Linked DNA regions of Ketobacter sp. MCCC 1A13808. The protein of the gene in region 1 binds, or shares a complex with, the protein of each later gene. Links are inferred from orthologs where the notes say so. Each region holds a gene or a part of one and is shown on either strand. Other genes may lie near its edges.

What was found.
Region 2: the proteins of xseA (region 1) and FT643_RS04435 are in contact, whole or in part, in a cryo-EM structure (PDB 8TXR), measured with the Escherichia coli proteins. The link is inferred for Ketobacter sp. MCCC 1A13808 from one-to-one orthologs.

The regions. Positions count from the first base shown.
Region 1 is NZ_VRKW01000018.1:17,617-32,545, forward strand. What follows is about bases 9,321-12,230. They hold xseA (exodeoxyribonuclease VII large subunit), read left to right. Parts: upstream 9,321-10,051; coding sequence 10,052-11,410; downstream 11,411-12,230. Other genes in these bases: FT643_RS20610 (alpha/beta hydrolase), read right to left, coding at 9,321-9,755; FT643_RS20620 (efflux RND transporter permease subunit), read left to right, coding at 11,615-12,230. In the rest of the region: FT643_RS20575 (AsmA family protein), read right to left, coding at 1-1,458; FT643_RS20580 (hypothetical protein), read right to left, coding at 1,587-2,837; FT643_RS20585 (LysR family transcriptional regulator), read right to left, coding at 2,971-3,891; FT643_RS20590 (acyl-CoA dehydrogenase family protein), read left to right, coding at 3,980-5,194; FT643_RS20595 (phosphotransferase family protein), read left to right, coding at 5,376-6,449; FT643_RS20600 (histidine phosphatase family protein), read left to right, coding at 6,450-7,145; FT643_RS20605 (SDR family oxidoreductase), read left to right, coding at 7,162-7,932; more of FT643_RS20610, read right to left, coding at 8,409-9,320; more of FT643_RS20620, read left to right, coding at 12,231-13,987; FT643_RS20625 (DUF2914 domain-containing protein), read left to right, coding at 14,049-14,831; FT643_RS20630 (class II aldolase/adducin family protein), read right to left, coding at 14,818-14,929. UniProt on the Escherichia coli protein: Bidirectionally degrades single-stranded DNA into large acid-insoluble oligonucleotides, which are then degraded further into small acid-soluble oligonucleotides.
Region 2 is NZ_VRKW01000002.1:92,238-109,779, forward strand. The notes cover bases 8,621-11,325. They hold FT643_RS04435 (exodeoxyribonuclease VII small subunit), read left to right. Parts: upstream 8,621-9,702; coding sequence 9,703-9,948; downstream 9,949-11,325. Other genes in these bases: FT643_RS04425 (flagellar motor protein MotB), read right to left, coding at 8,621-8,657; pomA (flagellar motor protein PomA), read right to left, coding at 8,718-9,482; ispA ((2E,6E)-farnesyl diphosphate synthase), read left to right, coding at 9,949-10,845; dxs (1-deoxy-D-xylulose-5-phosphate synthase), read left to right, coding at 10,981-11,325. Also shown: FT643_RS04385 (hybrid sensor histidine kinase/response regulator), read left to right, coding at 1-845; FT643_RS04390 (AAA family ATPase), read right to left, coding at 854-2,353; coq7 (2-polyprenyl-3-methyl-6-methoxy-1,4-benzoquinone monooxygenase), read left to right, coding at 2,456-3,121; septum site-determining protein MinC, read left to right, coding at 3,412-4,152; septum site-determining protein MinD, read left to right, coding at 4,177-4,989; cell division topological specificity factor MinE, read left to right, coding at 4,989-5,261; FT643_RS04415 (hypothetical protein), read right to left, coding at 5,359-6,384; FT643_RS04420 (AraC family transcriptional regulator), read right to left, coding at 6,409-7,452; more of FT643_RS04425, read right to left, coding at 7,530-8,620; more of dxs, read left to right, coding at 11,326-12,897; FT643_RS04450 (RNA recognition motif domain-containing protein), read right to left, coding at 12,958-13,194; FT643_RS04455 (PAS domain S-box protein), read right to left, coding at 13,265-17,455. UniProt on the Escherichia coli protein: Bidirectionally degrades single-stranded DNA into large acid-insoluble oligonucleotides, which are then degraded further into small acid-soluble oligonucleotides.

The DNA.
Region 1 (14,929 bases):
CAAATCCGTATCCAGCACCGGTGTGGCATTTTTCGCGTCCACACTGACATTACCGGTAATCTTCCCGCCCAGGGTTTCTACCGATATCGGCGACACCTTGAGTACGCCGGACTTCGCATTCACTTTCACCAGCACATTCTGCATGGGAATGTTCTGAATCTGTAGCTGGGTGATGTTAAGTCGTCCATCCAGATTCAAAGACCGAATCAGTTCTACCGGAATCAGCTCTGCCTCACCCGCTGCAGGAGCACTGCTTTTCGCAGGCGCGGGCACAGCCGCCGCATCGCCTTCTTGTGCAGGCGGCAGATAGTGATCTAGATCGATTTGATCCAGCAACAGATCAAATCGAAGCGCCTGATGCTCAATATCGTCCAGTGCAACCAGTCCGGTCAGCTTGCTCTCATCCAGTGTTACCGTGAAGGGTTGAACCGTGATAGCGCGCGGTGAACCTTTTAACGTGGCATCCACTCCAACCTTGGATAAAGCCGTTGCCGACGCCATTTCAGGCAGTTCAATTCCAAGCTGAACAAGAAGCGGTCGCAAGTCAGAGGGTGCCATTTGCAAGCGTCCATTGATCGCCGGATCGTTTTGCAATTGGGATACCTGCAATTCGAGCCGGGCCGCGTAGTCGGCCACCTTTAGCTGAAGCACTGAAAGTTGAAGGCTGTCTGCTTTTAAATCCGCGACCGCCTCCGCTTGCAGTTGCAGCGGAAGAGGCTTATCTGCGATGCCGGCCACCGCCAGTGCCATTTCAATTGCGGACAGTTGATAGCGGGATTGGTCCAGATCCAGCGTAACCTGGGTTTTGCCATCTAATGTTACTGCCAGTCCATCACCTGCATCCGCGCTAGCTTTCAACGTCACAGCAAACGGCTGGTTTAACCGCACGTTCTCAAGCTGCAATAATTCGACCTCAATCACATAGCGACCGCCCGCCTGCAGGTCACTGTAACGTATGGTGGAATTACTCAGCTGAATTAACGGTATTTCCAGCTCAGCTAATACCGCATTGGTTTCGTCGCTTGATTTCTTCTCAGGTTCGTCCGCTGCTGGCACTTCGCTGGTAGCGCCGATCGGCTGCCAGTTTGGTACACCCTGCTCATCCACTTGAAGATCCGCGTTAAGGCCAGCCAGATTGAGTGAGTCGACTTTGAGTTGCTTGGAAAACAGCGGTATTAACTGGACGCCCACAGAGATCGACTGCAATTCGACAAAGGCGCCTTGATTTGAATCGGTTGATAATGAAACGGCTTCTGATTCGAAGCCCAGCACAGGAAAAAAGCTCCAGGACAAATCGCCTGAAAGGGTGAGATGGTAGCCACTGGCGTCGTACACCAGATCGCTTATTTGTGATTTGTAATCATTTGGGTCCACCACAAACAGCAGCACGCCAACCCCGATTAACACCAGGCTGACGACGACGGCCACAAGAATGCCGATGATTTTTGCAATTCTCATTTCGATTTCCTTTCCTGCATCCAAACGATGTTAAACCTCAACCAGGCTCTTCACCTGAAATTTAAGCATAACATCTGACCGGATAAAGGTGGAAAAATCGAATAAACCCGCCTATGCCGGGTTGTTGCTTATTGCACCAGAACTGAAACGACCAGTTTGTGCAACTCGGATGCACGGGTGAAATGTATTTGTGCTACATGCAAGCCCGCTTCCAGCTCTTGCCCCTGCAACGATGCCCGCCAGCTGCCGCTGCTATCAAAATCAACTCTCAACCAGTCTTCATCTTCTGCCATATACGCCACCTGAGTCTGCCAGTTATGATCTGTAATAGGCATACCATCGAGTAAAAGCTGTTGTTTCGGCTGTGACAAACCCTGCCCTTGATCAAAACTGAACACCACCGGTGGTGCAAGCCCTTCCACATAATCCAGGCGCGTCGTAAGACCCGCAAGTTCGCGAGCCACAATACCCAAACCCGGGGCAAACCAAATACCGCTTGTAAGCTTCAGCTTAAATGGGATCTGTACAGAAACAGAAATATCAACGGCAACGGCGGGAACGGGGCCGTATTGTACTGTTTCAATCAGTTCTTTTCTTAATACCTCAGAACGCCAGTTATACACCAAGCCCACACGCTGCCATTCCGGCTCAGTAGCAATGGTGCCGCGCTTTAAGTAGTCAATACTGCCGCTATCGCTGTATTGGTCATACACTTTTCTTAACGATACAAATTCAATGCGGGCTTCGGCGGTATCCATGGACGGTATGCTATCGGTGTTCGCATTGATACCACCATAATAAATAGTGCCGTCGCCCACGTAAAAATACTCATCACCGAACACCTGAATATCAAGGCTGTGGCGCAACGGCGAAATGGTTTTCCCGGCAAAGTCACGAGGCGCACCCAGTGTCACCACATCCGAATTATCGTAATGCCAGGCAACGTCGTCAGCGTAAGGAAAAAAGACATTGTCAGTAATTTGGGTGGGAGGTTCAGCAGGGGGCGGGGTTACTACGCCATCACCGGGCGTGTCCCCCGGCTCATCGCCATCGATAGATCCATCACCCGGAGTCTCGGTATCCGGATCCGGGGATTCGTTATCGGAGCCGTCGTTGTCGGAGGGTTCATTAGCGGGCGGTTCCTCGCCGGTGCCTCCACCAACAGGCCCCTCCCCATCCGGCGCGCCATCCACCGGTGCGTCTTCATCCACCGGGTCCTCTGCTGTCCGGTCTATGTCTTTGTCCTCACCGACTGTGGGAGCCTGAACATCTATAAAGCGTCCACCCCCTTCTTCTTGCGGCACCCCTTCCTCCAGGTCACCGCACGCTGTAAGCCACAAAGACAGCATTACCAGGAAAGCAATATTGGTCAGATTCATATCCATAGATCCCACTGCAATTGGCCTGTTCCTCAAGCCATAATTCTACTTATTGAACACTTATAGTTATATTTTTTGACATTTCTATCCTAACTATTTCGCCCCCCCTATTCATGCAATTTTTTGTACAAGCTTAGTGTCTTGTGACAGACATCTTGTGGTGTAACTTTACAATTTCCTTTCGCAGCCAAATATTAGCCGGATCGGCGTCAAAACTGGTGTGCCAATAAACGTAACTGGCCATGGGGCGTAGCTCCACCGGCATAGGCCAAATGGTTAGCTTGTGGCTACTTTGGGTCTGCCGGGCGTAATTCTCGGGAACGGTTAGTAACATGTCCGATTCAGCAATGGTTTTCCAAGCCACGAAGTAATTTTGACAGCGCATGCCAATGTTACGGTGGTAGCCCAACCGCCCCAGCTCAAAATCCTCCACCGCCGGACCACTGCGACGCGAGGAAACGATAATGTGTCTTAATTGCAAATACCGCTCGATGTCCAACCCCTGTTTCAGCATGGGGTGGTTATTTCGGGAAACCACAACAAACCGATCCTCCAGCAGCTCTTTATGACTGATACCCGGCCCCACCGGCAACAACACATCAAACGCCAGATCCAGCCGCCCGGACGAAAGTTCAGCCTCCATTTCCCGTCGGGGCACCCGCACGCTGGTGACTTGCATCATAGGGGCGGTCTTTTCCAGGCGCACCACCAGCTCCGGCAGCAACACCGACTCCACCACATCGCGCATGGCGAGCACCACGGATTTTGTGTTGGTGGCAGGGTCGAACGGCTGGGGAGTGGTGAGCGTGGTTTGCAATTGGGCCAGCGCATCCCGCACCGGCTGAATAATGGATCGGGTTAGGGGCGTAGGCACCATCCGGTTACCCGTACGTACAAATAATTGATCGCTATAGACTTCCCGCAACCGCGCCAGCGCATGGCTAACCGCTGGCTGCGTCAAATTCAACTGATCCCCGGCTCGGGAAATCGATCCTTCCCGATAGATCGCATCCAGCACCCTGAACAGATTCAAGTCGACCTTGCCAATATGCATGATATTTATACCTTTGAATTCCTACTATTCATTGGCCTTATTATGGACAGTCTTATAGCCTTAGGGCAAATCAACCAAGGAGCACGCAATGGACTTCTCTCATTCCCCCCAAGCACAGGAATTAATGGCCCGCGTACAGGCCTTTATGGATGAACATATCATCCCTAACGAACGCCGTTACCTGGAGCAGATAGACGAAGCGAACGGGGACTGGACCCAGTGGCAGGTTTCGCCATTGATGGAAGAATGGAAGGAAAAAGCCAAACAGGCCGGATTGTGGAACCTGTTTCTGCCGGATGCAGAATACGGCGCGGGCCTGACCAACCGCGATTATGCGCCGCTGGCAGAAATTATGGGTTACTGCCCATTCGCTTCTGAGGCATTCAATTGCAGCGCACCCGATACCGGAAACATGGAAGTGCTCTATAAATACGGCTCTGAGGCGCAGAAAAAACAGTGGCTGGAACCGCTACTGGAAGGCACCATCCGCTCTGTGTTTTTTATGACCGAACCCGATGTAGCCTCATCTGACGCCACCAATATGGAAGCCACCTGCACCGTGGAAGGCGACGAAGTCGTCATAAACGGGCGCAAATGGTGGAGTTCCGGCGTGGGACACCCGGACTGTAAAGTCGGCATTTTCATGGGCGTTACCGACCCCGACGCGCCCCGTCACAGCCAGCATTCAATGGTGCTGGTGCCACTGGATACACCCGGTGTAAAAATCGAGCGCATGTTGCCGGTATTCAATCGTTATGACGCACCGGAAGGCCACGGCGAAGTGTCATTCACGAACGTGCGTGTACCGAAAGAAAATATTATTGCCGGCCCCGGCCGCGGCTTTGAAATTGCCCAGGGACGTCTTGGCCCAGGACGCATTCACCACTGCATGCGCTTGATCGGTGCCGCTGAGCGAGGCCTGAAACATCTGGTTGAACGCTCCCTTGAGCGGGTTGCATTTAAACAACAGTTAGCGCTATTAGGAGGCAATCGCGACATTATTGCCAACTCCCGCCTGGAGATTGATATGGCACGCCTATTGACACTGAAAGCGGCTTATCTGATGGACACCGTTGGCGTCTCCGGCGCCATGACCGAAATCTCGGCCATTAAAGTGGTGGCGCCGAACGTTGCAACCAAAGTCATTGATGCGGCAATTCAGATCCATGGCGGTGGTGGTGTTTCCAATGACTTTCCACTGTCCAGCCTATATGGCTATGCCCGGGTATTGCGCTTGGCAGATGGCCCTGACGAAGTCCACCGTGGCCAGATCGCCCGTATCGAGCTAAAAAAATACAAGTGAGCAGAACAAGTGGCTACCAAGTTACGGTCACAGGCTAACAAAATGGTAGCCCCGTTTGACACATCGGCTAGCCTCGTGTCGTGGCAGGTGTACAATTTGTCGCGGCAGATCAAAGGCGCTTATCCAGTTTATAAAATAATGCCAAGTACGATGTTAATCACAAGTTTCTGAGGGAGTTAATATGACCGAATCTGTTTTAGACCAAGCAGGAAAAGTCCGGGAAGGAGAAGAGTTGGACCCGGCGATCATTACTCAATATGTAAAAAACATTGTTCCCGATGTGCAAGGAACCGCTGTCATCACTCAATTTCCGGGTGGCGCATCCAACCTGACCTATTCGGTCAAATTCGACAACAAGGATTATATTCTGCGCCGTCCCCCTTTTGGCACCAAGGCCAAATCTGCCCATGATATGGGGCGCGAATATAAAGTCATGAGCAAACTGAAACCGGTTTATCCTTTCGTTCCGGAAATGGTGTCATTTTGTGACGACGAATCCGTCTTGGGGTGTGAATTTTATCTGATGGAGCGACTGGTCGGCGTAATCCCCCGCGACGTGATGCCGGATGGCCTGACATTGTCGGAGGCGCAGGCTCATCAACTCTGTGTGAATGTCATTGACCGTTTTGCAGAGCTGCATAATGTGGACTATGAAGCCGCAGGCTTAACCGATTTGGGCAAAGGTGAAGGTTATGTGGTACGCCAGATCGAAGGCTGGAGCAAGCGCTTTGGTGCCGCCAAAACCGACGATGTGCCGGATTTTGAAACGATCATGGCCTGGCTGCACGACAATATGCCTGCTCAAATAAAAGTTTGTATCATTCACAATGATTACCGTATGGACAACGTTGTTTTAAATGCGGAGGATCCAACCGAGGTGATCGGTGTTCTGGATTGGGAAATGGCAACGTTGGGCGATCCGCTGATGGATCTGGGCAACTCCCTGGCCTATTGGGTGGAAGCCGGCGACCCGGCTGAACATCAGGTGCTGCGCCGTCAACCCACTCACCTTCCGGGCATGATGACCCGAGATCAGGTTGTCGCTCATTACTGTGCGAAGACCGGACTCAATGCAGAGGATTTTCTTTTCTATCGAGTCTACGGCATTTTCCGGCTTGCGGTGATTCTGCAGCAAATTTACTTCCGTTTTTACAACGGCCAAACCAAAGATAAGCGGTTTGCTTCATTCGGAAAAATGGTAAACGTATTGGAAAGTCAGTGTCATGATTTGCTATCAAAAGCCGGCGTTAATTAGATGGCAGCCATTTATCTGATTCGTCATGGGCAAGCGTCCTTTCATAGCGACAATTACGACAAACTCAGCCCTACCGGCATTCAGCAATCAAAACAATTAGGCACCGCGCTACACCAGCGCGGCATCCGCTTTGATGCCGTGTATGCCGGTTCAATGGTGCGCCACGCCCAGACAGCACAACACTGCATGAGTAACATGGGCTTTAATTTAACCCCGGCCATTATCGAGGGGTTTAACGAATACAACCACGAAGAAGTGCTGGAAAAGCATCGTCCGGAATTTGCGGAACGGGATGCATTGAATCGTTTTCTGGCAGCCCAGAACAATCCCCGCAAAGCCTTTCAAATTGAATTTGAAAGCGCTTTACATCGCTGGCGCGGCGGCGAGTTCGATCACGAATACTCCGAAAACTGGGCGCAATTTATCACGCGCTGCAACGCTGCCATGGACCAGGTTCGTAGCACCTGTGGGGAAGCGAAGTCGATCGCGGTATTCTCTTCCGGCGGCCCTATCTCTGTCGCCACCGGTCAGTGCCTGGGTTTAGCGGACAGCCATATCGCAGAATTGAGCTGGTCCCTGATGAATTGCTCCATTACCTGCTTACTGTTTAATTCGGAAAAAATAACCCTGCGATATTTTAATGACTTTGCCCATTTCGAAGTCAACGCAGACAAATCCATGCTTACATATCGATAATTAAGAGGTTCACACCATGGATATGAAAAACCCCTTTGATCTTTCTGGACGCGTTGCATTAGTAACCGGTGCTTCCCGCGGTATAGGCGAAGGCATTGCCAGATTACTGGCAGCGCAAGGTGCTCACGTTATTATTTCCAGCCGCAAAGTGGATGACTGTCAAAAAGTGGCCGACAGCATTATCGCTGATGGCGGTAAAGCCAGTGCGTTCCCGTGTCACGTTGGTGATCTGGAGCAAATCCAGGCCATTTTTTCACACATCCGGGAAACCCACGGCAAACTCAATATTTTGGTGAACAACGCAGCGGCCAACCCCTATTTCGGTAACATCCTGGATACCGACCTGGGTGCCTACAACAAAACGGTCGACGTCAATATCCGCGGCTATTTCTTTATGTCCATCGAGGCGGGCAAACTGATGCGTGACAACGGCGGAGGCTCGATTATTAATGTTGCTTCCGTGAACGGCATCATTCCAGGAGCAATGCAGGGCATTTACTCTATTACCAAAGCGTCTGTGATTGCCATGACCAAGGCCTTTGCTAAAGAGTGCGGGTCGTCCGGCATCCGTGTAAATAGCTTGCTACCCGGTGCGACCGATACCAAGTTTGCCTCCGCATTGGTGAAGAACGATGTCATTCTAAATCAGATCCTTCCGCACCTATCGCTAAAACGGGTTGCGCAGCCCGATGAGATGTCCGGCGCAGTGCTCTATCTGGCATCCGACGCATCCAGCTACACCACCGGCACCAGCCTGGTGGTAGATGGTGGCTTTCTAATCGGTTAAAACCGGTTTTCGCCCGGTTTTACTCATACGCTCAAAACCAACCCCCGCGGCATCTCACCGATTCCGCTTTGGTTTTGGGTGTTTTATGCCCAACCTAATCCCTGCCTGCTCTATCACTCCCGCTGCTGATGCCATTAGGTTATAGATATAAACCCTGTTACAAAGACCATTAGCTGTTATTTGACTACTCAGTCTGATCGTCGCAAGATGAACGCTCAACGTTGCAACACCCAGACGAGAAGCATCAGGAGTTTAAACCATGAAAATTGTATTAAACAAAGAAGTGCTATTCAGTATTACCAGCAAAGAAGAAGAAGCGATGATGGAAGCGCTGCATGATTATCTGGATTATATGTTTTTCGCCAACTAATGGTTGCGGCGATTCGGTTACCGAAGTTCAAATAGCGTCTTAAACAGAATTAAAAAGGCTTCCCACAACGGGAAGCCTTTTCTTTTTACAGTAATAAAAACCCCTATTACAACGTATCCAGCCAATCCGCGATGGCAGGGAATCCCACGGTGGGAGCATTGTTGCCATTCACCACATCGAGATGTCCGGTGCCAGGCACCTCTATCCAGCCATCTTTGGCATTATGCGTTTTACCGTTATAGATTACGTTTACCATGGTGCTGGTATCCACTAAACCGGAAGCCTCAGAAAACAGTGAAAATGCCGGCACCGTAAAGTTCGCCATATTATCCTGGAAATAGAAATAACCATCACCAGGTGCCTGATCCGGCGGATTTACCAAATCTTTATTTTCATATCCGTTCTGCCAGAACTCTCGGAAAACACCGTTGGTGCCCCAATCCGCATATTGCGCAATACCACCCAGATAAAAACTGGAGAATGCAATGCGAGCGTGGTAATCCTCAACATAGCCGTTCATATTATCCGTACGCCAGAAGTCCAGCGCGCCGAACAAATCAGCCCAGTGAGGAAAGAAAGCCGGGAAATTATCCGCCAACGACGTGACGCCTTTAAACAGGATATCAATAGCACCGGAGGTCACTACCGGATGCAACAACTTGGTCGCATAGGGCAGAATCGTATCCAGATCAATCAGCCATTCGAGCGCCAGGGTATCCCAGATAAGCGGGTTATCAATGACCCACTCATACGCAAGCACCGGGGTACCAGCCGGATCAATACCCAGGAAACCGGCAACATTGTTATTGCGCTGGGCTGCCAGAGCCGCATTGGCTGATGCGTGCGGAAGATAGTCGCCCTCTTTTACCACATCCGCATCCATAGTGAATCCCTGCAGATAAAGATAGGCACACAAGCCGCCGGTGCTATGCCCACCGATTACGGGTTTCTTGCCGGTAACACCACGCACCTTGTCCACGGCTGCCGGATAATCCAAAGCACACCACACATCCAGATTGGTATTGTTATGGCCATGATCGCTGGCAAAATCGCCCCGCCCTACGCCTCGGTAGTTTGCCATCCAAACATCATAACCGCGCAGATACAGATAATGCGCCAGACTAAAGTACTTCAGGTTGTCGTCCTGAACGGTAGGATCGTTCTTCGCCCACGCCGGTGCATTATTGGGTAATGCATAGTGGTAGCTATTCAGCCAAGCTGGTGTGTGCACATCAAACTGATTGAAGTTAAGCGTGATACCGGGGAACAGCAGAACCGGCGTACCTTTACGGAAACTGTCCTGCGGCGACGGCCGGTAACGTTTCATTTTTATATCGAGTCCGTCCTCAGTTTTAGCGACATAGAGCCCTTCGACTCCCGCCCCGCCGCATGCAGACAACAGCATTACACAACTTAGCAACAGTCCGCTAAGCATCGTTCGCGATAAAGACATAAACTTTTCCACCCTTCATGATTTTTGTTATGGGTCTTATTGTTGGCAAACAGCTATCGAGCGCTGCGCGTCCAGGAGGAAGCGAAAGCAGGCGCGACAACGTCATGCCCAGAGTAGCAAAAGCGAATATTCGAAGTTGGTGATTGCAGGACAACTTGAGTTTGGCCATGACCCTATTAAGCCGGTTTATGCAATTTCCTTAGGTGATTGTGCAACGCGGCACCCCAACCCGGGCTGATAGCAGTGTTAATACAGGTGTTGTAGAAGCGCTTCTCACATTCCAGTATGATGCCCCCATGAATAAAGACATACCTGATGACATTGGCCATCGCCACGTTTACTCGGTATCGGACCTCAACCAGACCGTAAAACGTTTACTGGAAACTGAGTACCGCGCAGTGTGGGTTGAAGCGGAAATCTCAAACCTGGTTCAGCCCCGTTCCGGCCATATTTATTTATCGCTGAAAGACGATGGCGCGCAACTACGCGCTGCCATGTTTCGCGGCAACAATGTGCGGCTGCCATTTAAGCCCAAAGACGGAATGCAAGTGCTGGTCAGGGGGCGCTTAAGTCTTTACGCACCGCGGGGCGACTATCAGATGATCATCGATCATATGGAAGAAGCCGGCTTAGGTGCACTGCAACGAACCTTTGAACAGCTTAAAAGCAAACTGCAACAGGAAGGCTTGTTTAATGATGATCGCAAACAGGCCATCGCCCTGCACCCTACCCGTATTGGTGTGGTCACTTCCGCCACCGGGGCGGCCATCCACGATATTCTTTCTGTACTAAAGCGCCGTTCGCCCATCACAGAAGTGATTCTCTATCCTACACTGGTTCAGGGTGATCAGGCCGCCGCCGCCATTTGCCAAGCAATTGAAACGGCGAACCGGCGTAATGAGTGTGACGTGCTGATTGTGGGGCGCGGCGGTGGCTCTTTGGAAGATTTGTGGTGTTTCAATGACGAATCCGTCGCCAGGGCCATTGCCGCAAGTGAATTGCCGGTGGTCTCGGCCGTCGGGCATCAAGTCGACTTTACCATCGCTGATTTTGTTGCGGATGTACGGGCTCCGACGCCTTCTGCAGCTGCTGAGCTCCTTAGTACGGACTGCAGCAAATTAATGGAAAGTCTGAATGCCTATGAATTGCGTCTGAAAGAGAAGATCAAGCGTCACCTTCAATTTAAACAACAGAGCCTGGACTGGGCCAGCCGACAATTGAAGCACCCGGGTAAACGCCTACAGGAACATGCCCAGCGCCTGGATCAATTAGATTTGCGCCTACGCCATACAATCAGTCAACGACTGCGTTTACAGCAAAGTGAGTTTGAGCGGGTGCGCGCGCAACTACTGGCACAGACTCCGACGCACCAGATCAAATCCTTGCGCAAGGACGTACTGAGCTTATCCCAAGCTTTAGTTAAGGGTATGCAGCAACAGCTAAAACAAAGCCAGAACCAGTCAGCCAATCTTGCTCAACGGCTGAATTCGGTGAGCCCGCTCAATACATTGGGCCGGGGCTACTCGATTACCAAATCAACCGAAGGAAAAGTAATTAGCGATGCTAGAAGGGTAAGTCCGGGGGATAAGATTATCAGCCAGCTACAACATGGCGCACTAATTTGCCAAGTTGAAAAGACTGAGCTTACCGATTGATTCAACGCTGTCGTCACAAACAGTGATTTAACAACAAAGTTATCGCTCCGACTTTCCATAATCTGTTGGTTTTGGTCTACGATATATACCATGAATACGGCTACTACGATCTGAACAACCCGCTTCGGAAAAACCGAAGTCGTCTCGATTATAAAAAGAATGACCTGTAGTTAAAGGTTTAAGACATGGAGAGCTAACCAACTCATGCTATTGGATAGAATTAATCACGCCATCGTGCGCCATCCATTACTGGTGATTCTGGCCTGCCTATTATGCGTCGCGGCCTTGGCATCCGCATTACCCCGCACACAAATCACCACCGATTTCGAAGAATTCTTTCCGGATCAGGATGAAAACCTGGTGGCCTACCATGGGCTGCAAAGTACCTACACCAATGTTGATAATGTCTTTATCGCTGTTGCTCCCAAAAGCGGCAACGTTTTCAGCGCCGAAACGCTCTCGATCCTGCAGGATATTACGGAACAAGCATGGCAACTACCCTATTCCCAACGGGTCGACTCCATCACTAATTTTCAACACACTATCGCAGAAGATGACGACCTGCTGGTGGAGGACCTGGTAACAGCCCCAGCACCCAACAGCCCGGAAAAACTCGCAGGCATCCGCCAAATTGCCGTCAATGAACCCCAACTGGTCAATCGCTTGATATCACCGGACGCAAAAATGGCCGGTATAAATGTCATCGTCAATTTTCATCAGGAAGCGGATAAAGGTGCCGCCATTAAGCTCGTCGTCAAGTCTACCCGGGAATTCGTCAAATCCCTTAAGACAAAATACCCCCAGGCGGACTTTTATTTGGTGGGAAAAGTGATGAGCAACAACGCCTTTAAAGAAGCCACGTTGTATGACATGAAAAATCTTGTGCCGCTGGCCTTACTGGTCGCGCTCGTCTGCATCGCCGGTTTTATGTTTGTTGCCAGTGGTAGCATTCTCACCAGTCTTAGTGGCACCTTCGCCACCTTGGTTATCATTGTGACTTCAGTACTGGCGGCTATGGGGGCAATGGTATTCATTGGGATATCGGTATCCCCTCCCGTCGCCAATGCGCCAACCATGATTCTGACTCTGGCGATTGCAGACTGTATGCACCTGTTAGCCACTTACTTTCAAAACCGACAGGCCGGACAAGATAAGCAAGCGGCTATGGAAAATAGCCTGCGTCTGAATTACCAACCAGTGATGCTCACCAGTCTAACCACTATTATCGGATTTTTGTCACTTAACTTCAGTGCGTCCCCGCCGTTCCGGGATCTCGGCAACGTCGTCGCTGTGGGTGTATTTGCGGCCTGGATATTTTCGGTCGTATTGTTGCCCGCCCTGGTGATGGTACTTCCCTTTGATATCAAACCCGGCAAACAAAAATCAGGGGGAAATAACGACTGGCTGGCTAACTTCGTAATTGAGCGCCGTCTGCCTATTTTTATTATCACCGCCGCAGCTGTCCTCTTTTCCACATCGTTTATTTTCAACAACCGTCTTAACGATGTATGGGCAGAATACTTCGATACCCGCACCGAAATCCGTCAACATGCCGATTATGTCCGCTATCATCTGACCACCAATAACACCATCTCCTATTCGCTGGATTCTCAGGAGGAAGGCGGCATCAGTAATCCCGCATTCCTGCAAACCGTCGAACAGTTTTCTGATTGGCTATCCGCACAACCAGAAGTGCTTCACGTCACTACCTATACCGACATTATGAAGCGTCTCAACAAAACCATGCACAACGACGACCCTGCCTGGTATAAAATTCCAGATCAACGTGAGCTTGCAGCACAGTATCTGCTGCTATACGAGTTTTCACTGCCTTTCGGGCTGGATCTCAATAATTTGCTGAACAGCAGCAAATCCTCCACCCGCATAACAGCAACTGTGAGGGACAGTTCCACCGACAGTATTCTGTCTTTGCAACGCCGCTCTCAAGATTGGATGAAAGAGCATGCCCCCAAGTCGCTTTACCACCCCGGAACCAGCTCCGATATCATGTTTGCCCACATGGGCTACAGCAACATCCGCAGCATGCTAGAAGGCGCATTCATTGCATTGCTTATTATTTCCGTCGTGCTGGGTTTCGCACTGCGCTCACTCAAATTCGGCTTAATCAGTCTGGTGCCCAATTTGATTCCGGCAGCAGTCGGGTTCGGCATCTGGGGATTGACCGTGGGACAAATCGGGCTGGGCTTGTCCGCCGTTGCCGGTATGACTCTGGGAATCGTAGTGGATTACACCGTGCACTTTATTAGTAAATATTTGCGTGCCAAGCGTGAGCAGAATCTGAGTGAGCCGGACGCCATCCGTTATGCTTTCCGCACCGTGGGCACTGCGTTATTTGTGACAACCATAATTCTTACCGCAAATTTCGGCGTGCTAGCGTTTTCCGATTTCCGGCTCAGCGCGGACATGGGATTACTCACGGCAATCACCATCGTCGTGGCGCTGATTATCGATTTTTTCTTTTTGCCTCCTCTGCTGATGTTTCTGGCAGGGAAGAAACCGACAACTGTGACACAAACGCTGACAGAGACGGGTTCCAGTGCGCCAGAATCATTGTGACTTGTGCTTAATCTGGGTATTCTTGCCATCGTTTGCAACAGGGTAAGGAGCAACGACATCAATGGATAAGCCTCAATTTGATCATTATCGACACAACGCCCCGGAATACACCGAACAAATTCTGTGGCACCGGATTGTCGCAACCATTGCTGTCGCGGTTGTGATTGTGGCACTTTCAGCATGGGGCGCCTACCACTTGCTGAAATCGTCAGATGATGGCAACACCCCGCTCGCGCCCCTTACGGCATCCGGAGATACACCCGAGTCAGGTGACTCGATCCAGCTCGCCTCCGCTGCGGAACCACAGAACCAGCCTGTAACAAAAAACCCGGTAGCGGCGGCTGAACCAACGCCGGAACAGCCGGACACTCCAGTTGCAGTCCCGACACCCATGGCCACGCCAGCAGCCGACAAAGAATCCGTTGCTGCCCTCTCCGGCAGCATTGACACCGCCAAAGCCGCGGCCCCGGAGTTCTCGGTTAACACGGAAATCCTGAGCAAAGATATTACCCGGGCAGTACTGGCTAACGTCATCGTCGATCTGGAACCCAAGGAAACCCTGGAAAACACAGCACAGCTAACCGACCCCTTTCTGAAATTGTACTTTTATACTGATCTGGATGGCCGCAAAGACGACCGGATTATGTATACCTGGATGCTGAATGGAAAAGAAGTGGCGAGGATACGGGTCCCGGTGGGCAGCGATCGTTGGCGCAGTCATTCCAGCAAAAACATTAATAAAGATATGCGCGGAGAATGGAAAGTGGTGGTGACTGATAAGCAGGGTGATACTTTGGCCAGCTCCGAATTTGTCATACCGGACGCAGTGCCTACGAACCCCTAATATCGCTGGACTCAGTCAGGTGATGTGCCCACACCAATAACTCCAGCATTAAACCGCCGGCGGCCTCAATATCATCGGAATAGACCAAAATGCCATCC
Region 2 (17,542 bases), on another replicon or contig:
TAATTGTCGATGACAATGCCTCCTGCCGATTGGTGATACAGCAACAAGCCAGCAGCTGGGGCATGACACTGGCCACCGCAGTCAATGGCAAGCAGGCACTTGCGTTACTGCACAACCAGGCCACCATCCACGAACCCTTTGATGTGGTGATTCTGGATCATGAAATGCCCGGTATGACCGGCATGGAATTGGCTGCCCGCATTAAAGAAGACACCATCATCAACAACGACCCCCTGGTAATGATGCTCACCGGGCTAGGCATGGCACCCAGCGCCACCGCCGCACGAAATGCCGGCATCCGCCGGGTAATCAGCAAACCGGTCACTGGACGGGTGTTGAAAGTTGCCTTACTGGAAGAATTAGCCCATATCCGCCGCATACACGCCAATCACCCCCAAGACACCTACATCACCCGCCAGCTACCGGCGATGAGTATTTTAGTAGCCGAAGACCATCACTTGTCACAGAAAGTCGTGCGGGGCATGCTAACCCGCTTGGGTATGCAGGCGGTGACGGTGGAAAACGGCAAAGCGGCTCTGGAAAAAGTGCAGCAGCAGCAATTTGATCTGATTCTCATGGATTGTGAAATGCCGGAAATGAATGGATTTGAAGCCACGGTAGCCATCCGCCAATGGGAGCAGGAATGCAATCGTAAACCGATTCCTATTATTGCCCTCACTGCACACATAATGGATGAGCACAAAGAGCGCAGCTTACGCTGCGGTATGAATGCGCACTTGGCAAAACCGATCGAACTCAACGAGCTGCGGGACATTCTGTTGTTATGGTCGGACCATCCCGGATCCGTTATTGATCCGGCCATGGATAATGACAACCACCCATAGGCGCAGGATTAATCCGCTGCCACGGTCCGTCCCCCGGCCCAGTGGCGTAACGCGGCCAGTGGCTCGGCCATTACCACTGATAACGGCTTAGTAGAAGCAATTTCGTCCATTATGTGCCGGGTGTCCAGCGCCGCCCCTTCTGCCTGACAACGATATAACGCTGACACCAACGCCTGCTCAACCTCAGCCCCGGAAAACCCTTCACTACTATATGCCAGGGAATCCAGATCCAGCGTCGAAGGATCATGACCACGTTTTGTCAGATGGATGCTGAAAATATCACGGCGAACCGCCTCGCCCGGAAGATCGACAAAGAAAATCTCATCCATTCGGCCTTTGCGCACCAGCTCCGGCGGCAGTCGGGAAATATCATTCGAGGTTGCCACCAGAAACACCGGTGCCTTACGCTCCGCCATCCAGGTCAGTAACGCTCCCAACAATCGTTTCGACGTTCCGTTGTCGCTGTCTTCTCCGGACACCGCCTTCTCGATTTCATCAAGCCACAACACGCAGGGCGACAGCGCCTCGGCCAACGCCAACGACTCGCGCAGATTGCGCTCCGTTTCGCCGATGAACTTATTAAACAATGCCGAAAAATCCAGCCGCAACAGAGGCACCCCCCACATACCGGCCACGGCCTTCGCGGCCAGACTTTTACCTCCCCCCTGCACACCGAGCAATAACACCCCTTTGGGCATATCCAATGCGGTATCACTAGTGGCTGCGTCTTGCACCTGCAAAAAACGCTCGCGACGTTTTAATAACCAATTTTTGAGCACACTCAAGCCGCCCACGTCGGAAAAGCTGGCGGTGTCGTATTCAAAGCTGAGAACGCCGTTCATTCCCAGCAGCTCGAATTTCGCTTTGTTCAGATCCGGCAGATCACTGGCGGTAATAGCCCCGTCATCAAATATAGCGCCACGAGCCAACCGCCGCGCATCGGAAAAGGTCATGCCACGCAGATTGGCCACCAGTTTCGACAAGGTCCGGTTATCGGTTTTTACTTTCAACCCCTGGTTCTGATAAGACCAGACTGCAGCCTCCTCCTTCACCAAGTGCATCAGCTGCTCATCATTGGGTAAGGAAATCTCCATCCGCGCACTGTAACGTTGCAACTCCGGTGCAATAACAAAAGCGTGGCTGAGCAGCACCACTGTGTGCTGGTTCTGATCGTGGGCCATGGCAATTTCCTTCAGTAGACGTATATTTCTCGGCTCCCCTTCCAGATACGGGTGAATATCGCAAAGTACGAAAATGCCGGCGCGCGCAGATGCTTTTATATGACGCAACACCGCTTCCGGCTCACTGGTTTGCCGCTCGTCGATTTCATGGGTCAAATCAATCCGCTTCACCCCTTCGGTCACCGACCAACTGAAAACCGGTTTATTCAGCTGAATCCCGCTGCGTTTGATCAAATCCAGCGCCCGTGGCTCTTCATGGGTTTCAATGATGATCAGCGGCACTCTGGACCGCATCATAATTTCCAGGTCGTTTACATCGGGCATCAGGGTCACACTGTCCTTATTCTTGAGCGGGATGTTGCGGGACTTCCGCAACGGGTCAGAACCTATATAATAGTCATTTTTCAGCGGCGACGTCGGAACCCGATCATGAGCAGTCAGCGTAACCAGCATCCATCACGCCACCTTAGCGTCTTTGACCGTCTGATCGGCCAGGCAGACAATGCGCTACGAACCCTGGCTGGCGGCCATCACGGCAGTGAACGGGCCCACCCAGCCAACGATACTGAATGTCCACAGCTCAGTCCGCAACAACGCCGCCACGTTGCCGGATTAATGAGAGTAAATCACACCGGCGAAGTCTGTGCACAGGCACTTTACAAAGGGCAGGCCGCCACCGCGCGTCTACCCCGCATACGCAGGCAAATGGAAATCTCCGCGCAAGAGGAAGAAGATCATCTGTACTGGTGCCAACAGCGGATAACCGAGTTAAACAGTCACACCAGTTTTTTGAATCCGCTTTGGTACGTGCTCTCGTTTGGCATTGGTGCGGGAGCCGGAGTAATCGGTGATCGCTGGAGCCTGGGGTTTGTTGAAGAAACCGAACATCAGGTTTGCGCGCACCTGCAGGGACATTTGGAGAAGCTGCCGCAAAAAGACGAAAGAAGCCGCAAAATATTACAGCAAATGCAGGAAGATGAAGCACGACACGCGCAAACCGCCCACCAAGCCGGCGCAATGGCTTTGCCTTTTCCGGTCAAAAAATTAATGCAATCCGTGGCGAAAGTCATGACGACCACCGCCTACCGGATTTAATTTTTTGCATTGGAAAAAATACATTTAGGAAACGGACAGCGTTTTTGCCAAAAAAATGCAACAAAACCGCCGTATAGCGCAAACTTTTTCCATCACTTTTCTGAAGTTCTGTTACAATTAGGGGCAGATTATGGACCGAAAAGTGGTGGCATTAACATTGACCTGATGCAAAAAACCAGGCCACTGTACATCGCACTATAAATTCCGGAACCTGGATAAAGCAAACTCCGATTTGCTTTATCAAACCGCCGGAAACATTCAAACAAAAAAACTGATTACTCCAAGGATCTATGCTGGACACTGAAGCCGCAATTGACACGGAAGCCTGTTTCAAACTGAAAGGCAGCCGCGTCACAATGACCATACTGGAGCTCTATCGTTACGATTATCAGAGCTTCAATGATGCCCTCTCCGCCAAGGTAAGCACTGCCCCCGATTTTTTTCAGCAAACCCCGGTCATCCTCAGCCTGGAAAAATGCGCAAACGATGAATTCGTGGACTTTATTGAACTGAGTGAACTGTGTCGTGAATTCGGCATGGTTCCGGTTGCAATCAGGGGTGGAACTGAACAGCAGGCGGTATCTGCTAACGTAGCCGGGCTACCGATACTGCCTCCTGCCACCAGCAGCCGGCAGACGCAACCCGCCAAGCCAGCAACCGAGGCCACAAACGAACTTGAAATAGTGGAAGAAGAAGTTCCTGCCACGGCGAATAAAATTATTACAACCCCGATACGTTCCGGTCAGCAAATTTATGCGCCCGGCGGTGATCTGGTGGTGATTGCCCCCGTTAGTGCCGGTGCAGAAATCCTGGCCGACGGCAATATCCATGTTTACGGTCCGTTAAGAGGCCGGGCTTTGGCGGGCGTCAAAGGTGACGCAAGTGCCAGGGTATTTTGTCAACAGCTGGAAGCGGAGCTTATTTCCATCGCCGGCAATTACAAAGTGAACGAAGACCTTCGCGGAGAGCACTGGAAGCAGGCAATCCGCGCTCACCTTGAAGGTGACCAACTTATTATCAGCCCACTGTGACAATTTAATAAAGAGGATACGACATTGGCAGAAATTATCGTGGTGACCTCAGGCAAAGGTGGTGTTGGCAAGACCACGACCAGCGCAGCCCTCGGAACCGGCCTGGCCCTGAAAGGCCACAAGACCGTCATTATCGACTTTGATGTGGGTTTACGTAACCTGGATCTGATCATGGGTTGTGAACGGAGAGTGGTTTATGACTTCGTTAACGTGATCAATGGCGAAGCCAACCTGAATCAAGCCCTGATTAAAGACAAACGTGTAGAAAACCTCAGCATCCTTCCAGCGTCCCAAACTCGTGACAAAGACGCTTTAACCCAGGAAGGTGTTCAAAAGGTACTCAACGATTTAAAGAAAACCCACGATTATATTGTGTGCGACTCACCCGCCGGCATCGAAAAAGGGGCCCACATGGCCATGTATTTCGCCGACCGCGCGCTGGTCGTAACCAACCCGGAGGTCTCATCAGTACGGGACTCGGATCGCATCCTGGGCATACTGCAAAGCAAAACCCTGCGAGCAGAAAACGGGGAAGAGCCGATTAAGGAACACTTGCTGCTGACTCGCTACAGCCCGGAACGGGTGGAAAAAGGTGAAATGCTCAGTGTAAGGGATGTAGAGGAAATTCTTTCCATACCGTTGCTGGGTGTCATCCCGGAATCAAAAGCGGTACTCAGTGCTTCCAACCAGGGCCAACCGGTGATTCTGGATGAAGAGAGTGATGCAGGCCAAGCCTATATCGACGCGGTACGTCGCTTACTGGGTGAAGACATTGAGCACCGATTCCTCAATGCGACCAAGAAAGGCCTCCTGTCGAGAATGTTTGGAGGTCGGTAATGAAATTTTTTGATTATTTTAAATCTAAGAAAAAAAGCACAGCCAGCGTTGCCAAAGAGCGCCTGCAGATCATTGTTGCCCATGAACGCACTGCAAAAAACCAACCGGATTACCTGCCCGCTTTGCAGCGGGATCTGATCGCGGTGATCAGTAAGTACGTGGCCATCAGTGAAGAAATGGTGAACGTCACTCTGGACAAAAATGATGAGTACGCGGTTCTTGAACTCAACATCACGTTACCGGAAACCGAAGACGAATTGGCGGCAACCTGACAGTAAACAGTTAGGTGGCGCACCACTCGGCGCGCTACCTAACTGCATAACATAAGCCGTGCTATCGCTATCAACTAGAATGGGCACTCAAAGCAGATTAAGCCAGTGCCTGGCCGCACTCCTCGCTGCTATAGAAATCGTCCAGGTTGCCGCGAATGCGCTGCTCGATCAAGTTCCATAAAGCCTCGCGCCCCAATAAACCGGGCAGAATCTGTTTCAACTCATCGCTGATGTAATCCTGGGTATAACCGATTTCGGTGGCCAGCTCGGCCAACGGCTTGCTGCCATTTTCATCCAGAATATGGACAATGACCTTTGCAATCATATTGTGCAGGTATTCCGTCGTGCGCAGTTCTGCCCATAATGTATCACCGATTGCGATGCTGTCGTCGATGTCCTGTTCCGTCACATAGCCCTTAAATTTAGAAAATTCTTTCTCACTCACGGTACTCCAAAAGTGATCGGCTATGGTTTTGATATTGCCTTCGGACAAAGCATTATTCAGCACCTTTTCCGACAGTTCTACCGAACTGCGTAGATTGCCTGCAATAAACTTTTTGATGGTGCCTTCCGCGGCGGCTTCCAGTTTCGGCATGGCTTTATTCAATTGTTTTGCGCCGGCTTTCATCAGGGCCGAAACCCCGGGCACTTTTTTCACAACGACATTTTCGGTCATCACGTAATCCTTGATACCGTGATACAACACATCGGTAATCAGTTCGCTATAAACCGGACTTTCCAATATCAGATGAATGATGTCCATGCGCAGCTTTTCAAACTGAGCGAAATGGGAAACGGCTTTGTCGTATTCCCCTTTAGGCACCAGAGACGTTATATTGGTGCCGTCATTGAGTTCAGATTGAATGACCGTTACCGTGCTTTTCACCACGATGTCTCTCAAGGCCTGGTTGAAAGGCGCGTGCTCGACCAGCCGCAACACGGTTTTCACCAATAAATCACGATCCAGAACCTCTTCCAGGGTCACCGTCGCGCCCCATTGATAGATTTCAGACACTTCGCGGTCGATGGTTTGCAGCAACCCGTCCGCCTGCAAGCGGGACAGCATAAACCGGACATGAGCCTCCTGAAGTTTCGCCGCATTAGATTGGGTTTGTTCGGACATGGTATTTCCTCTTAAATAATATCGCTACATCTGACTGATATACTGACGTCGATACCGTGCCGGGGTAACCCCCTGCAAACGTTTAAACGCCCTGCTGAAATTGGAGGCATCACTGTAACCCAACATCATGGCGATGGCTTCCACCGAGCGCTTCGATTCCGTTAATAAACGTTTCGCCTGTACCATTCTTACCCGATCCAGTACGTCCTGAAAGGTGGTACCGTGGTCATGCAGGCGTCGCTTGAACGTGCGTCCGGATAAATGCAGCTTACTCGCAACTTGTTCCAGTTTCGGGTAATCCGGCTGCGCTTCTTTCAGAATCCGGTGTACACGGTACAGCAGGTCATCTTCCACTTGTATGGTCTGTAGTTCACGCTCACATTGCGCTTCGGCCAATTGCCGCGCCAACGGATCGGACAGTGTCAACGGCCTTAGTAATAACGGCTTTTTAAAGATTAACTGATTCGCATCCTGATTAAAGCGAACCGCCACCCGGCGCGGAAACCAGCCTTCCATTTCATCAAAATACACCGGCTGCTCACAAGTTCGCCGACAGCGCACATCTTCGGGGATCTCTCCCAACAAATTCAGGCTCATGGTGCCAAAGCTGGTCATCACGGACTCCGTCAGGAATACCGAAGCCTCCCCTAAAGAGACCAATTCGTCCAGCTGCAATACCACCTCATCGCCCATATCGAAAATATTCAGCTGCAAGAAATCAAACCGGGTGCGGCAGTATTTCACCGCCAGCTCCAGCGCCTCTCCTAACGTGGACGCGCTCATGGCAGCAAAACCGAGAAAGCCGTGTGTGGATAATTTGAGTTGAAAGCCGAATTTGAAAGCCAGCGCAGGATCACGGGAAAGTAATTGTGCGTTTTCAATTAACGCTTTGTACTGGGCAGCAGATAGACGCCCGTCAGGCGACTTCAGTGTGGTCAGCTCAACTTCTGTACCGGCTAATAACTCCGCCGGAGGTATCCCGCTCTTAACCAGCATTTCCACCAATAATGCAGCGTAGGTGGCGCTGGCACTGAGGTGATCCAGCTCGGTTTCACTCCGGTATTGCATTAATTGCTCGCTTCCGTGGCCCTAAATGACCAAACCTTACTCTTTGACCACAAAGCTGACAAGTGTTGATTCTGCGATTAGAAAAACTCTTCTTCACTACTGGGCTTTGGACTGAATGGGGCTGGGAAGTCCGCACCGGGTGTGCGATCCGGGCCAGCTGGCTGATGATCAGGGGATAGGGGTTGCGAGGCTTCGGTAGCCGGGTTGGAGGTGTCGTTATCATCGCTGATGACCATATCGAAACCCTCCAGGTTTTCCAAACCGGACTGGATCAGTAAATCCGGGTTGAACTCAGGGTCCTCAGGCAGGGGCTTTTCACCCGACAGATACTTTTCATCCTCTGCCCCTTGCTCGATGACGATCTCGACCCGGCGATTACGGGATCGGTTTTTCTCACTGCTGTTATCAATCAAAGGCTTGGTATCGGCCAACCCCACTACCGAAAATTTGTGTGGGTCCATGTCTTTTGTTTTTAGTAACTCATGAGCTACTGACACCGCACGCGCCGAGGACAACTCCCAATTGGAACGAAAACGCGCCGTTGAAATAGGAATATCGTCGGTGTGCCCTTCCACCGAATTATTGCCATTAACATCTTTAATCGCAGCCCGAATGCGATCCATGATGGGAATAAAGCTGGCTCGCAAGGTTGCTGAACCACTGGGAAATGACCCCTTTTCTTTCACCCGGATCACGATATAACGGTTGCGGGTTTCCACTTCTACGTCACCGCTTTGAATGTCGTTTTTGAGCGATGCAGCGACCTTCACCGCATCCGCCTGGGTCATTGCAATCAGGCGCTCAAGGATTTCGGCACTATTGTCCGCGCCGCCGCCTTCCGTCTTGCCATCGCCTTTATTGGAATCTGAATCACCCGGTGAACGCACATCCAGGTTCACGTTCATGGTTTCAGCAGTGATCTGCCGGACTTCGTTGAGGGGCGTCGGGTCCGGCCGGCCCGGGGAGAATTCTTGCGCAATAATAGAAGTCCCTTTCGGGATATCTTTCACTTTGATTTCGTTTTGCACCCCAAAGGCGTCGCGCATCGAGCCGGCCACTTGTTTGTACTTAAGTACGTCCATCTCCGAGAACGCTAACAACAGCACAAAGAAACACATAAGCAACGACATCAAGTCGGCAAACGTCGCCAGATAAGCGGGCAACCCTTTCGGGCAGGGAGCGCATTCGCATTCTTCGTCAGACATGGCCGGAGCTCGCTACCGATCCCGGTGGCAACCGCTGTCGGTGTTTCGCTTGCAGTTGCATCATTGTTCCTCGGCTTCGCCTACGCGTTTGTAAGCTGGCAAATAAGTCTTCAGTAACTCCTGTATCACCCGTGGATTTTGGCCGGCCTGAATCGCGAGTAAGGCATCGATAATCATGGCACTGACCCGTCCCTCTTCTTCTGCCCGCAGCCCGACTTTATCGGCCACCGGCAAAGCCCACATATTGGCAATCATCGCCCCGTATAAAGTGGTGAGCAGTGCCACTGCCATGGAGGGGCCAATGGCCTTGGGATCATCCATGGCAGACAACATTTGCACCAAACCAACCAACGTTCCGATCATTCCCATAGCCGGGGCAGTATCGCCAATATTTACGAAAATCGTTTTGCCCAATGTATGGCGCGATGCGGTTTCCTGGCGATCCTTACTGAGTATACTTTTCACGACCTCCGGGTCATGACCGTCCACCAGCAACTGTATGCCTTTTTGCAAAAACTCATTGGATACTTCTTTGCCTTCCAGCGCCAGTAAACCGCCTTTACGGGCAGCATCAGCCAGCTCCACTACTTCAAGAATGATTTCTTCCGGGGAGGCAATCTTGGTTTTAAAGGATTTGTTCATGATCTTGATGGCCCCTAAAAACTGCCCCAGGGAATATTTTGCCATCACAGCAAAAAAGGTACCGCCTACCACGATCAAAATGGAAGGCAGATTAACAAACACCATGACATCGCCACCGGTCACCATCGCCATCACAACGATCACCAGTGCACCAACTAATCCTATAAGGGTCGCTAAATCCACTCGCCAACTCCATTGCGATTAAAAGACGTACAAATAATTGACTCACCTCGGCCATAGTTTTTAAGTCTAGTCAGGAATTCCAGAAATTCAGCCCGCACACAGGGAATGATGCAGCTAAAAAAACAGACGAGACCAAGATCAAACCGGATAAATGATGGCATCGCATTGACCTCACCTCTGCAATCATTGAAACTTTGCGCCTTAATTTCCAGGAGGCACCATGGCCAGAAAAAAAACAGCGATCGACTTCGAACAATCACTGCAATCCCTGGAGCTATTAGTGGACTCGATGGAAAGCGGTGAGATGACTTTGGAAAAGTCTCTGGAAGCATTTGAGCAAGGCATTAAGCTCACCAAAGAGTGTCAGCTGGCATTGCGCGAAGCTGAGCAAAAAGTAGCCATTCTGCTTTCCCAAAACGGAGAGGAAACCGTATTGCCATTCGAAGAAGATGGTGAAAATCAGTAAATGAACACTTTTGCTCTGGAGCCTTATCTGGCCCGATGCCAGGAGCGCGTGAACCGACGCCTGGATTATTGGCTGACACAACAACACCCTCTCGCCCCCCGCCTGTTGGACGCCATGCGTTACGCCACATTTAACGGCGGCAAGCGGGTACGCCCGGTGTTGGCCTATGCGGCGGCGGAAGCCGTGGGCGGCCAAGCTTCCCAGGCAGAAGACGTGGCTAGCGCCCTGGAAATGGTTCATTCCTACTCTCTGGTACACGACGATCTGCCAGCAATGGATAATGACGACTTGCGCCGTGGTAAACCTACCTGTCATATTGCGTTTGATGAAGCCACCGCCATTCTGGCTGGCGACGCCCTGCAATGTTTAGCCTTTGAAGTGCTTACCAGCTCACCAAGCGCTATTGATGATGCGACCCGCTTGCGAATGATCCGCACCCTGTCCGTTGCCAGTGGCACTCAGGGAATGGCGGGCGGGCAGGCGCTGGATCTGGAAGCCGAAGGCAAAAGCCTGACGCTTGAACAACTGGAGAACATTCACTTGCATAAAACCGGCGCGCTGATCCAGGCCAGCGTCAAGTTGGGCGCCATGACTTTTGCCGATACCAATCCACAGCAACTGAAAGCACTGGACTGCTATGCGGGTGCCATCGGTCTCGCCTTCCAGGTGCAGGATGATATTCTCGACGTAATTGGGGAAACCGAACAACTGGGTAAACAAAAAGGGTCCGATGAGGCACTGGCAAAAGCCACCTATCCCGCGATTTTGGGGTTGCAACCAGCGCGGGACCTGGCCCAGGAATTATGCGCTCAAGCCAATCTGGCACTGGAATCGTTCGATCACCGAGCCGACCCTCTGCGGGCACTGGCCCACTACATCGTTTCCAGAAGTCACTAGTGGCAGCGTCACGAAAAACTGAAAAAAATTAGGTAGCCATCCACGACAAAGGATGAGTTAAATACACACTGGCTCTATAATGCTCGGTCATTGATACAACCCTGGCCGCTCCGGACCCTGTTAACAGGCTAAATGATGTTCAAGGAAATACCGCTCACCCGCCCCACCACGCCGTTATTGGATTTAATTGAGTCCCCGGCTCAATTGCGCGCAATGGAAGAAGAACTGCTGCCGCAACTGGCCAGCGAATTGCGCGAGTACATGATGTATTGCGTAGGCAAGACCGGTGGTCACTTTGGGGCCGGTCTCGGTGTGGTGGAACTAACCGTTGCCTTGCACTACGTCTATAACACGCCGGAAGACAAACTGGTTTGGGACGTCGGCCATCAAACCTATCCCCATAAAATACTGACCGGGCGTCGCGAGCAAATGCATACCCTGCGTCTGCGCGGCGGGTTGGCCGGTTTCCCGAAACGCAGCGAGAGCGAATACGATACCTTTGGTGTGGGCCACTCCAGCACATCCATCGGCGCTGCATTGGGTATGGCTTTAGCCAGTCAGATGTCCGGCAAAGACAATCAAACCATTGCCGTCATCGGCGATGGCGCCCTCACCGCCGGAATGGCTTTCGAAGCCTTGAATCACGCCGCCCACTGCAACGCCAATATGTTAGTTATCCTGAACGATAACGAAATGTCGATTTCAGAAAATGTAGGAGGCTTATCAAATTATCTCTCCCGCGTTTGGGCCAGCCGCACCTATAACGCGTTACGTGAAGGCGGTAAAAAAGCGCTGGAAAATATGCCCAGTGCGATGGAATTTGTACGTCGCACCGAAGAACACATGAAAGGCATGGTGTCGCCGGGCACGTTATTTGAAGAAATGGGCCTCAATTACATCGGCCCCATCGATGGCCACAATATTGAAAAGCTGGTCACCTATTTCAACAAATTAAAGGAAATTCCCGGCCCCCACTTACTGCATGTCATAACACAAAAAGGCCGCGGCTTCTCTCCTGCCGAAAAAGACCCCATCGGCTACCATGCCCTAACTAAAATTGAACCCAAACCGGCACTCAAAACCACCGCTCCCGCGAAACCCAAACTACCTAAATTCAGCGATATATTCGGCCAATGGCTGTGCGATATGGCGCAACAGGATAAACGCTTGGTCGGTATTACGCCGGCCATGCGCGAAGGTTCCGGTATGGTGGAATTTTCCAAACGCTTTCCCAAACAATACCACGATGTGGCCATTGCAGAGCAGCACGCGGTCACGCTCGCTGCGGGATTAGCGTGTGGCGGACAAAAACCCGTGGTGGCGATCTATTCAACCTTTTTGCAACGTGCCTACGATCAATTAATTCACGATGTGGCATTGCAAAACCTCGACGTCACTTTTGGTATAGACCGCGCTGGCCTGGTGGGGGAAGACGGCCCCACCCATGCAGGTGCTTATGACCTCAGCTTTTTGCGCTGCATTCCCAATATGCTGATTATGGCGCCATCCGACGAAAACGAATGCCGACAAATGCTTTATACCGGCTATCAGCATCCCGGCCCCGCGGCCATCCGCTATCCCCGCGGCACCGGCCCCGGTACCACGATCGAAAAAGCCATGACCGCCCTACCCTTAGGCAAAGCACGGGTACTGGAAAGCGGCAAAGAAGTGGCAATCCTCGCCTTCGGCACTTTGCTGCACTCCTGCAAACCGGTGGCAGCGGAATTGAACGCCACACTGGTGGATATGCGCTTTGTAAAACCCCTCGATGAAGCGCTAATTCTGGCCTTGGCCGAGAGCTATTCTTTGTTGGTGACGGTGGAAGAAAATGCGGTTTCGGGCGGCGCAGGTTCGGCCGTCAATGAACTATTAGCGCAAAACAATGTGGTACTGCCCGTTTTGAATCTGGGTATACCGGATTACTATATAGAGCACGGAAAACCCACAGAGATGGTGCAAGAGTGTCAACTGGATGCGGACGGTATCGCCCATTCGATCCGGACCCGGCTGCAGGCCCTCAAGCAAAAACCGCTCAATAAAAACGTGGTATAGCCATCAACGGTGTCCTCTTGCGGTCCTATCGTGCCGACAGCCATGTGTTACCTTCGGACTTCATTCCGCTTTCTTAACGCGGATCTTATTACTACCCACAGTTTGGTTATTCAGGTTCTTGATGGCGGCTTTGGCTTCGCCGGGCTTCGGCATCTCAACAAAACCGAATCCTTTGGACGAGCCACTCACCGGATCAATAACCAGATTGCAGGATTGCACTGCTCCAAACGCCTGAAACAAACACTTCATCTCTTCTTCTGTTGTCAAGCGATCTAAGTTTCGAACTAATATTTTCATTACCATTCCAGTCAGGAATTACACATTAACGGAAGTGTCAGTCTATCTTTACTGCTGCTTTTTGCGGTTTTTACTCCTCTGAATCGATGAGTTCCGAGGCGGGGTATGTCTTCAACCAATCGGAAGCAGCAGATAACATGGCTTTTAATGCTGCACCGAACTCATCCAGTTTCGCGTCGTATTGCTCGCTTTTCCTGGCTTTTATTACCTCTTCCAACTCTTGTGCCGTACGAAACACGCCTTTAGCACCAAAGTTTCCGATGGCACCTTTAAGCGTATGGAAGTAACGGCTGGCTTCGTCGGCCTCACCCTCCGCCAACAACCGGCGACCGTCTTCCAGCGGTTTCAAACCATCATCAACGATACGTGCAATCATTGCCAGCACTTCCCGTTCCCGGGCGGGTTTTCCACGCACGAATTTCAAAATATTTTCCGGATCAAAAATATCTTCATCATTGTCCACAGCATTCTCTTTACGCTCTTGTTCCACTGGCAGTGGTTCCTCGCGGCCAGCCTCCTGCTCCAACTCCAGGTAGTTAGGCTGATAAAACTTTGCTTGGTTCGGCAAATATTTGGCGATGGTTAGAATCATAGAGTCAACATTGATCGGTTTACCGATAAAATCATTCATGCCGGATTCGATGCATTGCTGACGTTCAAATGCCAATACACCCGCTGTCATTGCAATGATCGGTATTTCAAGTTGAAGCTGCTCACGAATAATTCGGGTGGCAGTGAAACCATCCATCACCGGCATCTGTACATCCATTAATACCAAATCAAATGGCTTTTTGACCGCCTGAATTTTCTGTACCGCTTCTTCGCCATTATTCACCACATCGACTTTTGCGTCCGTTTGGTCCAGCACGCCCAACGCGATGGTCTGGTTAAGCGGATTATCTTCCACCAACAATATACGCGCCCCGCTGAGTTTGGGACGTAACTGTTCCTCTACATAGACAGCGCGGGGCAATGCGTCACTATTAAAACGGGATCGGGCTTCGGTAATACCTTCAAACAAACCGGATGCGGTCACCGGCTTGGACAATAAAATCAATTTTCCGGAATTCATCTGCTGATGGATAAAGTCTTCTTTCGCTAGCGTTGTTATCAATTTGACACAAGGCATTTTATCCGCGAAACGATCCAGCGCGTCCACACCCCGCACATTCTGATTGAATACCAGCACATCTATCGCGTCACGGCGTTGGTCTGCCAGACCCGCCTCGGCCTCATTCAAGTCGGAAACGACTTCAACCTGCCAACACCAGTGTTCAAAATAACGTTTTATACTGTTTTGCGAGCTGTAATTGCCATCCACCAACATCACGCGCAATGACGCGTCCTGACGCTGATCTCTTTCCAGCTGTTGCTGACCGAAGACATCTCGCTTAGCCCCGGCTTGGTTCGTGCCCGGCACTACATACTCAAGCTGCATGGTGCAAACAAACTCGGTGCCGGTCTCTTCGCTACTGTGCATCTCAATGGTGCCACCCATCATTTCAATCAGTTTCTGGCAGATCGTAAGACCCAGGCCGGTACCGCCAAAACGCCGGGTAATGGAGCTGTCGCCCTGAGAAAATGCACTGAACAATCGAGCTTTTTGCTCATCCGACATTCCTATCCCGGTATCGCGCACCCGCAATTCCAGCTCAATGTGACGCTCGGTACGGTTACACTGATTGATCTCGACCACCACTTCGCCTGCCTGCGTGAACTTAATGGCATTTCCAGTCAAGTTAACCAACACCTGCTGTATCCGGACAGAGTCGCCAATGAAATGACGCGGTACTTGCGGATCAATGGCAATAACCAGCTCCAGCTCTTTTTTGGCGGCATTGGCAGACATTATCGTAGCCAACGGTTCCAGAATATCCCCCAATTCGAAAGGCGTATGCGCCAATTCCATTTTCCCGGCTTCGATTTTTGAAACATCAAGCACATCATTCAGTACCGCCAGCAAGGCCTGGCCCGCCGCCGTGATCATACCCACGTATTTGTATTGCTGGCGGTCCAAAGAGGTATAATCCAGCAGTTGCGCCGCACCCAACACCGCATTAAGCGGAGTACGGATCTCATGGCTCATATTGGCGAGAAAGCCGGTCTTGGCGCGATTAGCGCTCTCTGCCAGATCCCGCGACAACTCCAGCTCCTGTTCCACTTCTTTTTGCCGCGTGATGTCATGAACATTTACGATAGTATGCAGAACGCCATTGATCAGTAGCGGACTGAATTCAACGGATGCCAGAAACTGGTTTTCATCACTGCGCACTCCGTGTAATACCGCATTGCCAGCATTATTGCTGACCAACGCCTGGTGATACTTTTTAACAATTAACTCTGATTCTTGCACGTCGGGGATGAAGGTAGTGATACCTTTACCGAGCATAAGCGTATCGGAATAGCCGAATTGCTCGTGAGCCCGGCTATTGGCTTTAATCACGATTCCCATATCATCCAGCACCAGCATCGCACCGGGAGCCAGCTCAAACAGCGATTCGAACTCGTCCCGCATTTGTTGTGCCATGCGAATCTGCTGCTCAAGAACGTTGTGAGCGGCTTTGATTTCAAACTCGTTTTTCTTCTGTTGTGTGATATTTCTCGCTATACCCAGATAACCGACTATGGCGGCGTTTTCCCGGATCGGCGTCACCGTCAAATTAATCGGTACACGGCTACCATCCTTACGGATGTATGTCCATTCACGGGATTCAAGGAGACCATTGCGGGCATTGAATATTAACACATCGAAACCGGCGACCACCTTGCCATGCTGCAGGCTTAGCTGCTTTCCTACTTCCACTAATTCGTCTTCGTCGTGGAATATAACCGGGGTTTTACGCTGTACCATCTCATGCTTACTGTAACCCAGCAATAATTCGGCTCCGGCGCTGAATACTTCAATCAAACCTTCGGTAGTGGTGGCAATAATGGAAAATTCGCTGGCGGATTCCACAACCGAATTCAGTTTGGCTTCTGCCGACCGCATCGCAGATTGAGCACTCGCCAACTCAGTAACATCCCAATTCATTCCGACCATGCGCGTGGGTTCGCCGGAAGCATCACGTATCACAATCCCCGATGCATGCAAGGCTCGGTAGCCACCCTCGGGGTTGCTGATACGATACATAACGTTGTAATCCGACTTGCCCTCCAGGGAATCCACCAACGCGTCTTCAGCCAGTTCCAGATCGTCCGGATGCACTCGGAGCCGCCATTGATCAACCCGCAGCGGATCGGAATCCGGCTTCATGCTATAGAGCATGCGCATCCGCTTATCCCAGTAAATCGATTGCCGCTTTAAATCCCAGTCCCACAAGCCTAAAGCGATGTTTTCAGAGGCCAGCGACATACGCTCGGTCAAGCGGATCAATTCAGCCTGACGCTGTTTGATTTCATCAATGGCAATACCCATCATCACGGGCGCGAAGACCACTGCAGCGCAGGCAGTCCAGACACCACGCAGGTCATCCATTTCGTGAAACATACTCCAGTCCCACCAGCCCCAAAAGACACCGGCGCTTAACAGTAGATACACAATATTGGCGGCTACAGCAGAACTCAGCATGCCTTTCATAATGGCGACCACCATCAGCGGCATCACCAGATAAACCAACGGAAATGGCATATAGGTTATGACAGTCAATGCTATCACCAACAGGACACCGACAATGATCAACAAGGTAAACATTTCTCTGGCCTGAAATAACTTAGCCCGGGCAGATCGAGTAAAACTCAGGGCGGGCAACAGTAACAAACAGGCTCCGATCACATCCCCCAACCACCAGTTAATAACCGCTTGCCGCCACGACACGTCGTCTTCAAGCCAGGCCAGGGTAGCCCCGGTAAAAACCGTTAGGGGCGCTGCAACCAATCCCAACGTAGACAGAATTTTCAGTGAATCCTTCACTGAAAGCTGATCAGTGATCACGTTCATGTTGCGCACTAATTGCAGCATGATCATGATCTCTATCAAATTCGCCAAACTGCTACCAACCGCATAAAGGAAAGTGCTGGAAAACGCGAGATTGGCGACGATATTCGCCGTCAGAATGGCGGCAACATGCTGACTTAAACTATATCGGGCGCGATGAAACAGCCAGGCAATGGCAATGGAATTAGGTAACCACAGTAATGCTACACCCTCTTCACTGCGTGAAACTGCAAACGAGAATATCGCCAACAGAAAATAAACCAAAGCCAGTGCGACTGTGCTGATCGCTGTTTGTGAAGGAGGTAATGTAGTTGTACCGGGGGCCATAGGATTTCGCATAGCTTTTAATTAAAGGCCTGATTTTGAATTAAAAACAGAACGAAGACCCGTCTTTGAAAGGCAACCGGCGAATTT